Regions from separate parts of the Streptomyces sp. NPDC041784 genome, predicted to be linked through region 2. Evidence: riboswitches for the same ligand, from Rfam matches in the RefSeq annotation. Region 2 holds a riboswitch; the other holds the start of a gene.

Region 1 (4,150 bases), on a different contig from region 2:
ACCCAGCCGTGCTGCGTGGCCAGGTAGCCGGTCAGCTGCTCGGCGAAGTACTGGACCATGTCGTTGCGTTCGGCCTCGCCGTGCACCAGCACGTCCAGGCCGGCCTTCTCCTGGAAGGCGAGCACCTCCTGGATCTCCGCCCTGACGCGCTCCTCGTAGCCCGCCGTGTCGAGCCGGCCCGCGCGCAGGTCGGCGCGCGCGGTGCGCAGTTCGTCGGTCTGCGGGAACGAGCCGATGGTCGTCGTCGGCAGCAGGGGCAGCCCGAGGTGGGCGCGCTGGGCCGTGGCCCGCTCGGCGTACGGCTGGGCGCGGCGCGCGTCGGCGGCGGTGACGGCGCCGGTACGGGCGCGGACGGCCGGGTCGCGGGTGATCGGGGAGTTCGCGCGGGAGGCCAGGTCGGCCCGGTTCGCGGCCAGTTCCGCCGTGATGGCGCCGGTGCCCCGGGCGAGGCCCCTGGCGAGGGTGACGATCTCGGTGGTCTTCTGCCGGGCGAAGGCGAGCCAGCGCAGGATCTGCGGGTCGATGTCCCGTTCCGCGCCCGTGTCGAGCGGGACGTGGAGCAGGGAGCAGGAGGCGGCCACGTCGACCCGGTCGGCCAGGCCCAGCAGGGTGCCGAGCGTGGCGAGCGACGCCGACAGGTCGTCGACCCAGATGTTGCGGCCGTTGACGACACCGGCGACCAGCCGCTTGCCGGGCAGCCCGCCGACGGCGGCCAGCGCGTCCAGGTTGGCGGCGGCCCGCTCGGTGAAGTCCAGCGCGAGTCCCTCGACCGGCGCCTTGGCCAGCACCGGCAGGGCCTCGCCCAGCCGGTCGAAGTAGGAGGCGACGAGCAGCTTCGGCCGGTCGGTGAGGGCACCGAGGTCGCGGTAGGCCCGGGCGGCCGCGCTGAGTTCGGCCGGCGTGCGGTCCTGGACGAGGGCGGGCTCGTCGAGCTGCACCCACTCGGCGCCGGCCGCGCGCAGGTCGGCGAGGACCTCGGCGTACACCGGCAGCAGCCGGTCGAGCAGGGTGAGCGGGTCGAAATCGGCGGGCACGCCCGGCGCGGGCTTGGCCAGCAGCAGATAGGTGACGGGACCGACCAGGACCGGACGGCCCCTCAGGGCGAGGCCGAGCGCCTCCTCGAACTCGGCGACGGGCTTGGTGGAGTCGGCCGTGAACACGGTGTCCGGGCCGAGTTCGGGGACCAGGTAGTGGTAGTTGGTGTCGAACCACTTGGTCATCTCCAGCGGCGCGACGTCCTGGGTGCCGCGCGCCATGGCGAAGTAGCCCGCCAGCGGGTCGGCGGCCACCGCGTCCCGGTGGCGGGCGGGGATCGCGCCCACCATGACGGTGGTGTCCAGGACATGGTCGTAGTACGAGAAGTCGCCCGTGGGGACCTCGTCGATGCCGGCGTCGGCCAGCTGCCGCCAGTGGGTGCGGCGCAGTTCGGCGGCGGTGGCGCGCAGCGCGTCGGCGGTGACGCGGCCCTTCCAGTAGCCCTCGATCGCCTTCTTCAGTTCCCGGCTCTGTCCCTGGCGGGGGTAGCCGTACACGGTGGCCCGTGCTGCCGCGGCTGCGGGCTTGGTGGTCACGGAGATCTCCTTCGCGAGATGAATCCCTGAGATCCCGGCGACGGGACGGGGGCGCGAAGGTGCGACGAACCGTACGGCAGCGGCCCACGGCCGTCCGTTCGGTGTGTACGCCGACCCGCCCTCGAGGTCACCGGGATGTCCGCGCGCGAATGTTTCGCGCATGGGCAGTTGGCAGGTCTTCGGACTCGTGGGCGCGCCCTCCGTTCGTCGGAGGACACCTACTGGCCGTCGCTTCCCAGGCCTGTTCTCGGACCCAGTGCGTATGACGGCGGTCGTTCCCACTCACCGCTGCGGGGCAGTCCCGGATTCCCACCGGGTTCCCTCTTGCGACGCTCCCGCCTGGCGGACGGGGCGAACCAGCTGCACCGGCCAGCCTAAGGGGTGGCGTCGTACACGTGGAACCCCCGGCCGCTCTTACGGCCCAGCAGCCCCGCCTGCACCATCCGCCGGAGCAGCGGGGGAGGGGCGTACAGGGGTTCCTTGAACTCGTCGTAGAGCGACTCGGCGATCGCGGTGAGGGTGTCGAGGCCGATCAGGTCGGCCTGTTTCAGTGGGCCCATGGGGTGGGCGCAGCCCAGTTCCTGGCGTCGGCGTTCTCGACGACGGCCTCCACGACCTCAGCTGCCGGTCGGCGAGGTCCCCCAGGCTGCCGGTGAAGACCAGCCGGGCGAGCGCGTCCCGCGCCGCGTCCCGGTCCAGCCCGCCCCGCCCCACGGCACGCTCCAGTGAGGCCGCCACACGGTCCCGTGCGGCGCGCGCGGCGACGGCGTCGGCCTCGCAGACCACCGTGTCGATCCCGGCCCGCGCGCACACCTCGGCGATGCCCGCGCCCATCTGCCCGCCGCCGACCACCCCGACGCGTCGGATGCCCCCGCTCATGACCGCGGCTCCGCACGGCGCATCAGGTGACGGGCGTAGGCGTCGGGTGTGAAGAACTGCGGCAACTCGCCCGCCAGGGCGGTGCGTTCGAAGAGCGCCCGTACGTCGTCCAGGGCGGCCCACGGGTACGCGGCGCCGAGCGCGGCGAGTTCCTCGTCGAGCAGCCGCAGCACCGTCTCCCGGTCCACCACCCGGTGCCGCACCCAATGCCAGATCTGCACGCGGGCGACCTCGGCGGTGGCCGTGTCCGCCGACAGACCGTCCAGGGCGACGGCACCCCGGCCGCGCAGCCAGGCGTCGAAGCAGCGCAGGGCGACGGCGATGTTCGCGCGCACGCCCTCCGCCGTGGGCGGTCCGCCGATCCGGCGCACCGACAGCAGTTCGGCCGCCGTCACCTCCACGTCGTCGCGGGTACGGTCGATCTGGTGCGGCCGCTCGCCCAGGACGCCGTCGAACACCTCGCGGCAGACCCGTACGAGTCCCGGGTGCGCGACGCCGGAACCGTCGAAGCCGTCCTCCGCCTCCCGCTCCTTGTCCAGCCGGACCGTGGCGAGCGCGGCCTCGTGCGCGGATGGATCCCTGCCGGGCAGCTGGGACGCCGTGGCGCCGATGGCGTGGGCGCCGCGCCGGTGGCAGGTGCGCACGAGGAGTTCGGTGCAGGCCCGCATGAAGGGGGCGGTCATGGTCACCTTCGTCCGGTCGGGCAGCAGGAAGTCCGTGCGGTGTCCGAAGGTCTTGAGGAGGCTGAACAGGTAGTCCCAGCGGCCCGCGTTGAGCTCTGAGCTGTGCTCGCGCAGCTCGTGGAGGATCTCCTCCATCTCGAAGGCGGCGGTGATCGTCTCGATGGGGACCGTGGCGCGGACGGTGCCCCGGGGGATGCCGAGTGCCTTCTGCGCGCAGACGAAGATGTCGTTCCACAGCCGGGCCTCGTACCGGTTCTCCAGCTTCGGCAGGGAGAAGTACGGGCCGTGGCCGGCGTCGATCTGCCGCTGGGCACAGTGGTAGAAGTACAGGCCGAAGTCGACCAGTGCGGCGGGCACGGGAGCGCCGTCGCATGCCAGGTGCTCCTCGTCGAGGTGCCAGCCGCGCGGCCGGACGACGATGGTGGCCGGCCGGTCGCGGCCGCCGGGCCGGTACGCCTTCCCGTCGGAGGTGGTGAAGTCGCTGCGCCCCTCGATGGCGTCGCGCAGGGTGAGCTGGCGGCCGATGACGTTGTCCCAGGTGGGCGCGGTGGCGTCCGCGAAGTCAGCCGTCCAGACCCGGGCACCGGAGGTGAGGGCGTCGACGGCCGTACGGCGTTCCGGCGGTCCGGCGATCTCGACACGGCGGTCGGTCAGACCGGGCGCGGGCGGTGCGACGCGCCAGGCCGGGTCGGCGCGGACGGCTGGGTGGCCATGGGGAAGTCGAGCGGGGAGCCGCCGGCCAGCCGCAGCGCCTGCCGTCGGCGCTCCTTCAGCAACTCCTGGCGGCGCCCGCCGAACTCGTCGGCCAGCCGGCCGACGAAGTCCAGCGCGGCGGGGGTGAGGATCTCGTCGTGCCGCTCGCCCGGCGGGGCGAGGACGCGGACCTGGCGGGTCGGTGCGTGGGTGGGCATCTGCTTCTCCTACGGGTACGGGGGCGGGACCGGCCCCGGCGGGCCTAAGGCGTGTCTGACAAATGATCACCTGGCTGGTTCGCGGAGCCAGAGGATCAGGGGGGCC
Region 2 (4,150 bases):
ACCAGCACGGGCTCGCTCATGTCAGCGGCCTTTCCAGGACGAAGGTGAGGACGGCCAGCGCCGCGAGGAGCGCGACGCTGACCGCCGTGAAGCGGACGGAGACCCGGGCCTCGGGCACGAGGACGCGCAGGGTGCCGTCGTAGCCGCGCCCGGCCAGCCCGGCCTGGAGCCGCGCGGCCCGGTCGAAGGCCCGGACGAACGCCGTCGCCCCGAGCCCGGCCAGCGCACGCCACTCCGCCGCCCGGCTGGTGTGCCCGAGCCGGGCCGCCTGGGCCTCGCGGATCCGGCGCACGGAGTCCAGCAGCAGGAAGCTCATGCGGTACGTCACCAGCGCCACGTCCACCACGGGCGCGGGCACCCCGGCCTTGACCAGGCGCGGCAGCAGATCGGACATCGGTGTGGTGAAGGCGAACAGCAGGACGCCGAGGGAGGCGGCCGAGGTACGCAGCATCAGCTCCCCGGCGCGCACCGCGCCACCGTCGGCCGGGGCGACGAACCCGTCGGGTCCGCCGACCTGGACGAGCAGCGTGACCGCGCCGGTCGCACAGAATCCCAGCGGCACCCGGTAGGCCCGCCACAGCCGACGGCCCGGCACGCCCGCCGGGCCCAGCAGCACCCCGAGCGCGGTCACCAGCACGAGGGCGGCGCCGGGCCAGGGCGGCAGCGAGACGGCGAGCACGGTCAGGCCCAGTCCGAGCACGGCCTTGTCCACGGGGTGACGGCGGCGCCAGCGACTGCTGTGCGCCGCCGCGTCGATCGGCAGCATCGGCTAGGCCCGTTCGGCGGACTCGGCGACGGGCTTGTCGGACTTCTCGGCGGACGTGTCGGCGGACTCGGTGGCGGGCTTGTCAGCGGACTCGCGGGCCGACTCGGCGGCCGACTCGTGGACGGATGCGTGGACGGATGCGTGGACGGGCCCGTCGGCGGTCGCCGAGTCCTGCCGTGCCAGCGCCCGGAGTTCGCCCTGGCGCCGCCCCCGGTGCAGACCGAAGTAGTAGGCGAGGACCCCCGCGCCGAGCGCCGCCTGGAAGGCGAACAGCGCGGACTCGATGTCCCCGGACGGCGGCTCGTACAGCGGCGAGAACCAGGGCTCGTAGTCCGGCTCGAGCTCGGTGATCGCCGTCTCGGCCTCGGCGTCCGCGCCCGTGAACGGCTCTTCCTTGTGGTCGCCGAGCCCGAGGGCCAGCGGCAGGACGGCCAGCGCGGCCACCACGAACAGCAGCAGGGCGTTGATCTTCGCGTTGCGGCTCATCGGGCCACCGCCCCGGTGCCGGTGCCGGTCTCGGTGCCGGTCTCGGTGCCGGTCTCGGCCTTGGTCCCGGTCCCGGCCTCGGTCCGACCACCGGTCACCAGCACGCCCAGCCGGGTCAGTTCGCCCTTGCTGGACTGCACCAGCAGCCGCATCACGAACACCGTGAGCAGGCCCTCGCTGACCGCGAGCGGGATCTGGGTGACGGCGAAGATGGAGCCGAACTTGCCGAGCGCGCCCAGGAATCCGCTGCCCGGGTCGGGGAACGCCAGCGCCAGCTGCACGCTGGTCACGCAGTAGGTGGACAGGTCGGCGGCGAACGCGCCGAAGAACACCGCGACCATCAGCGGCGCGTCGTAGCGTCGCAGCAGCCGGTAGACCGCGTAACCGGTCCAGGGCCCGACGATCGCCATCGAGAAGACGTTGGCGCCGAGCGTGGTGAGGCCGCCGTGGGCGAGCAGCAGCGCCTGGAAGAGCAGGGTGATGGTGCCCAGTACGGCCATGATCGGCGGCCGGAACAGGATGGCGCCCAGGCCGGTGCCGGTGGGGTGTGAGCAACTTCCCGTCACCGAGGGCAGTTTCAGTGCGGACAGTACGAACGTGAAGGCCCCGGAGGCCCCGAGCAGCAGGGTGCTCTCGGGGTGTTCCCTGACCTCACGGGTGAGCGAGCGGACTCCGTGGACGACGAAGGGTGCGGACGCGACGCCCCAGGCGACCGCGTGCGCCGGCGGGAGGAAACCCTCGGCTATGTGCATGGTTCAGCAGACCCTCTCCAGCACCTCGTGGATGGTTGACGCGCCCCGGCCGGTCTCCTGGCTGACGGGTACCACCGCCCGTGCTCCGCCTTCCCGGGTCCGAAGACCCAGTGGCTGCCCGTGAGGGCTGGAGCCGGACTTCCCGATCACAGTGGCGAGGGCCGCACCGGTTTGACACCGGATTTCCCGTTCACCGAGGCGTGGTGACAGTAGTGCCCGCACAAGGGCCCTGACAAGCGGCAACGGGGGGCGCGAGGGCGTCGTGGTACGGCTCACTCACCGGCGCACACCCCGGTGTGCTTGAGTGGAGAACGCGCCCGCCGCCCGCCCCCTCACTCCCTCCCCCTCCTCCCCTCTTCCCCTCTTCACCCCTTCACCGCCTCACCTCTTCAGGAACGGATCCGGACTCTCGTGCGTGTACTGATCCTCGGCGGCACCACGGAGGCCCGCCGACTGGCCGAGCTGCTGGACGGCGTTCCCGGTCTGACGGTGACCAGTTCGCTCGCCGGGCGGGTCGCCGCTCCCCGGCCGCTCCCGGGTGAGGTCCGCGTCGGCGGGTTCGGCGGAGCGGAGGGGCTGGCCGCCTGGCTGCGGGAGCACGCGGTCGACGCGCTCGTCGACGCCACACATCCCTTCGCCGGGACCATCGCCCGGCACGCGGCGCGGGCCGCCGCCGGCACCGGCGTGCCCCTGCTCGCCGTGCGCCGGCCCGGCTGGGTGCCGGTGCCCGGTGACCGCTGGCACGAGGCCGGTTCGCTGGAGGAGGCCGCCGCGCTGCTGCCCGGGCTCGGCCGGCGGGTGTTCCTCACCACCGGGCGGATCGGTCTGGCCACCTTCGCGGACCTCACCGAACCGTGGTTCCTCGTGCGGTCCGTCGACCCGCCCGAGCCTCCGTACCCGCCCCGGACGGAGGTGCTGCTGGACCGTGGCCCCTTCACCCTCGACGGCGAACGCGAGCTGTTGCGCCGTCACCGGGTGGACGTGGTGGTGACGAAGGACAGCGGGGGAGCGGCCACCGCGCCGAAGCTGACGGCGGCCCGTGAGGCCGGGCTGCCCGTGATCGTGGTCCGCCGGCCTCCGTCCCCCGAGGGCGTTCCGGTCGTCCCCGACCCGGAGGCGGCGGCGCGCTGGATCGCGGAGCACCTGGACCGCGGTCCTCGGGGCGTGCCGACTGAAGGGCGCCCTGACGGAAAGGCATCCTGACGGAAAGGCATCCTGACGGAAGGCGCCCTGACGGAAACCTGACGCGGGCTTTGCCGCTGCCTTCTTGTGCCTGCAAAGGATGCGCAGAAGCCTGGAGGGCGTGGCCGGGAACGGCCGTTCACCGAGAGGTGAGGCCCGCGCCCCCATGAGCACCGCCCCGGAATCCGCCCGTCCCACGAAGGCCGCCGGACGCGGTCCGTCGTGGCGCCGCATCAATACGTCCCTGACCCGCGAGACGTGGACGAGCCTCGCCGGGATGGCCGCGTTCGTCCTGGCCCTGCACGTCGTCGGCTGGGTCACGCTGGTGGCGGTCGTCGTCCCGGCGCACTACAGCGTGGGCGGCGGCGGGACCTTCGGCATCGGGATCGGGGTCACCGCGTACACGCTCGGCATGAGGCACGCCGACCGGGCCGGTCTGCACGGCCCCTTCTGGGACCGGATCGCGGGCCTGGACCTGAACGCTGTCGGCTATGTCGTCGTAGGCCTCTTCCTCGCCACCTGGCTGCTGGCCCTCGTCGTGTGGAAGGCCGGCCGCATCGAGGAGAAGTGGACGGCCCACCCGGCCGGGGCCGGGGCGGCGACACGTCCGGAGTCCTAGGACCGACGACTGATCGGCAGAACAGCACTCTTGCTGTTAGCGTGCAGCTGCATATCACTCGCAATAATGTCGGAGGACGTCGGACATGTCCGTTTACACGCTCCCGGAGCTTCCGTACGACTACGCGGCGCTCGCCCCGGTGATCAGCCCCGAGATCATCGAGCTGCACCACGACAAGCACCACGCGGCGTACGTCAAGGGCGCGAACGACACCCTGGAGCAGCTCGCCGAGGCCCGGGACAAGGCGTCGTGGGGCTCGATCAACGGTCTGGAGAAGAACCTGGCGTTCCATCTCTCCGGGCACATCCTGCACAGCATCTACTGGCACAACATGACCGGCGACGG

Evidence for each region. Region 2 has a riboswitch for cobalamin ahead of ACZ6D7_RS34960 (energy-coupling factor ABC transporter permease). Riboswitches for the same ligand answer to the same signal wherever they lie in the genome.
Region 1: it holds a riboswitch for cobalamin, as region 2 does, so the genes downstream of both, metE (5-methyltetrahydropteroyltriglutamate--homocysteine S-methyltransferase) here and ACZ6D7_RS34960 (energy-coupling factor ABC transporter permease) in region 2, are expected to answer to the same signal.

The regions. Positions count from the first base shown of each region.
Region 1 covers NZ_JBVJAB010000007.1:857-5,006, forward strand. Annotated here, with positions in the region: gene metE (5-methyltetrahydropteroyltriglutamate--homocysteine S-methyltransferase) at 1-1,571, opposite strand, end outside; cobalamin riboswitch at 1,725-1,947, opposite strand; partial or broken gene ACZ6D7_RS16565 (3-hydroxyacyl-CoA dehydrogenase NAD-binding domain-containing protein) at 1,946-2,450, opposite strand; partial or broken gene aceB (malate synthase A) at 2,447-4,044, opposite strand; partial or broken gene ACZ6D7_RS16575 (IS5 family transposase) at 4,089-4,150, opposite strand, start outside.
Region 2 covers NZ_JBVJAB010000022.1:97,028-101,177, forward strand. Annotated here, with positions in the region: gene ACZ6D7_RS34945 (energy-coupling factor ABC transporter ATP-binding protein) at 1-20, opposite strand, end outside; gene cbiQ (cobalt ECF transporter T component CbiQ) at 17-766, opposite strand; gene ACZ6D7_RS34955 (energy-coupling factor ABC transporter substrate-binding protein) at 770-1,252, opposite strand; gene ACZ6D7_RS34960 (energy-coupling factor ABC transporter permease) at 1,249-2,004, opposite strand; cobalamin riboswitch at 2,035-2,217, opposite strand; gene ACZ6D7_RS34965 (cobalt-precorrin-6A reductase) at 2,416-3,207, shown strand; gene ACZ6D7_RS34970 (hypothetical protein) at 3,353-3,805, shown strand; gene ACZ6D7_RS34975 (superoxide dismutase) at 3,891-4,150, shown strand, end outside.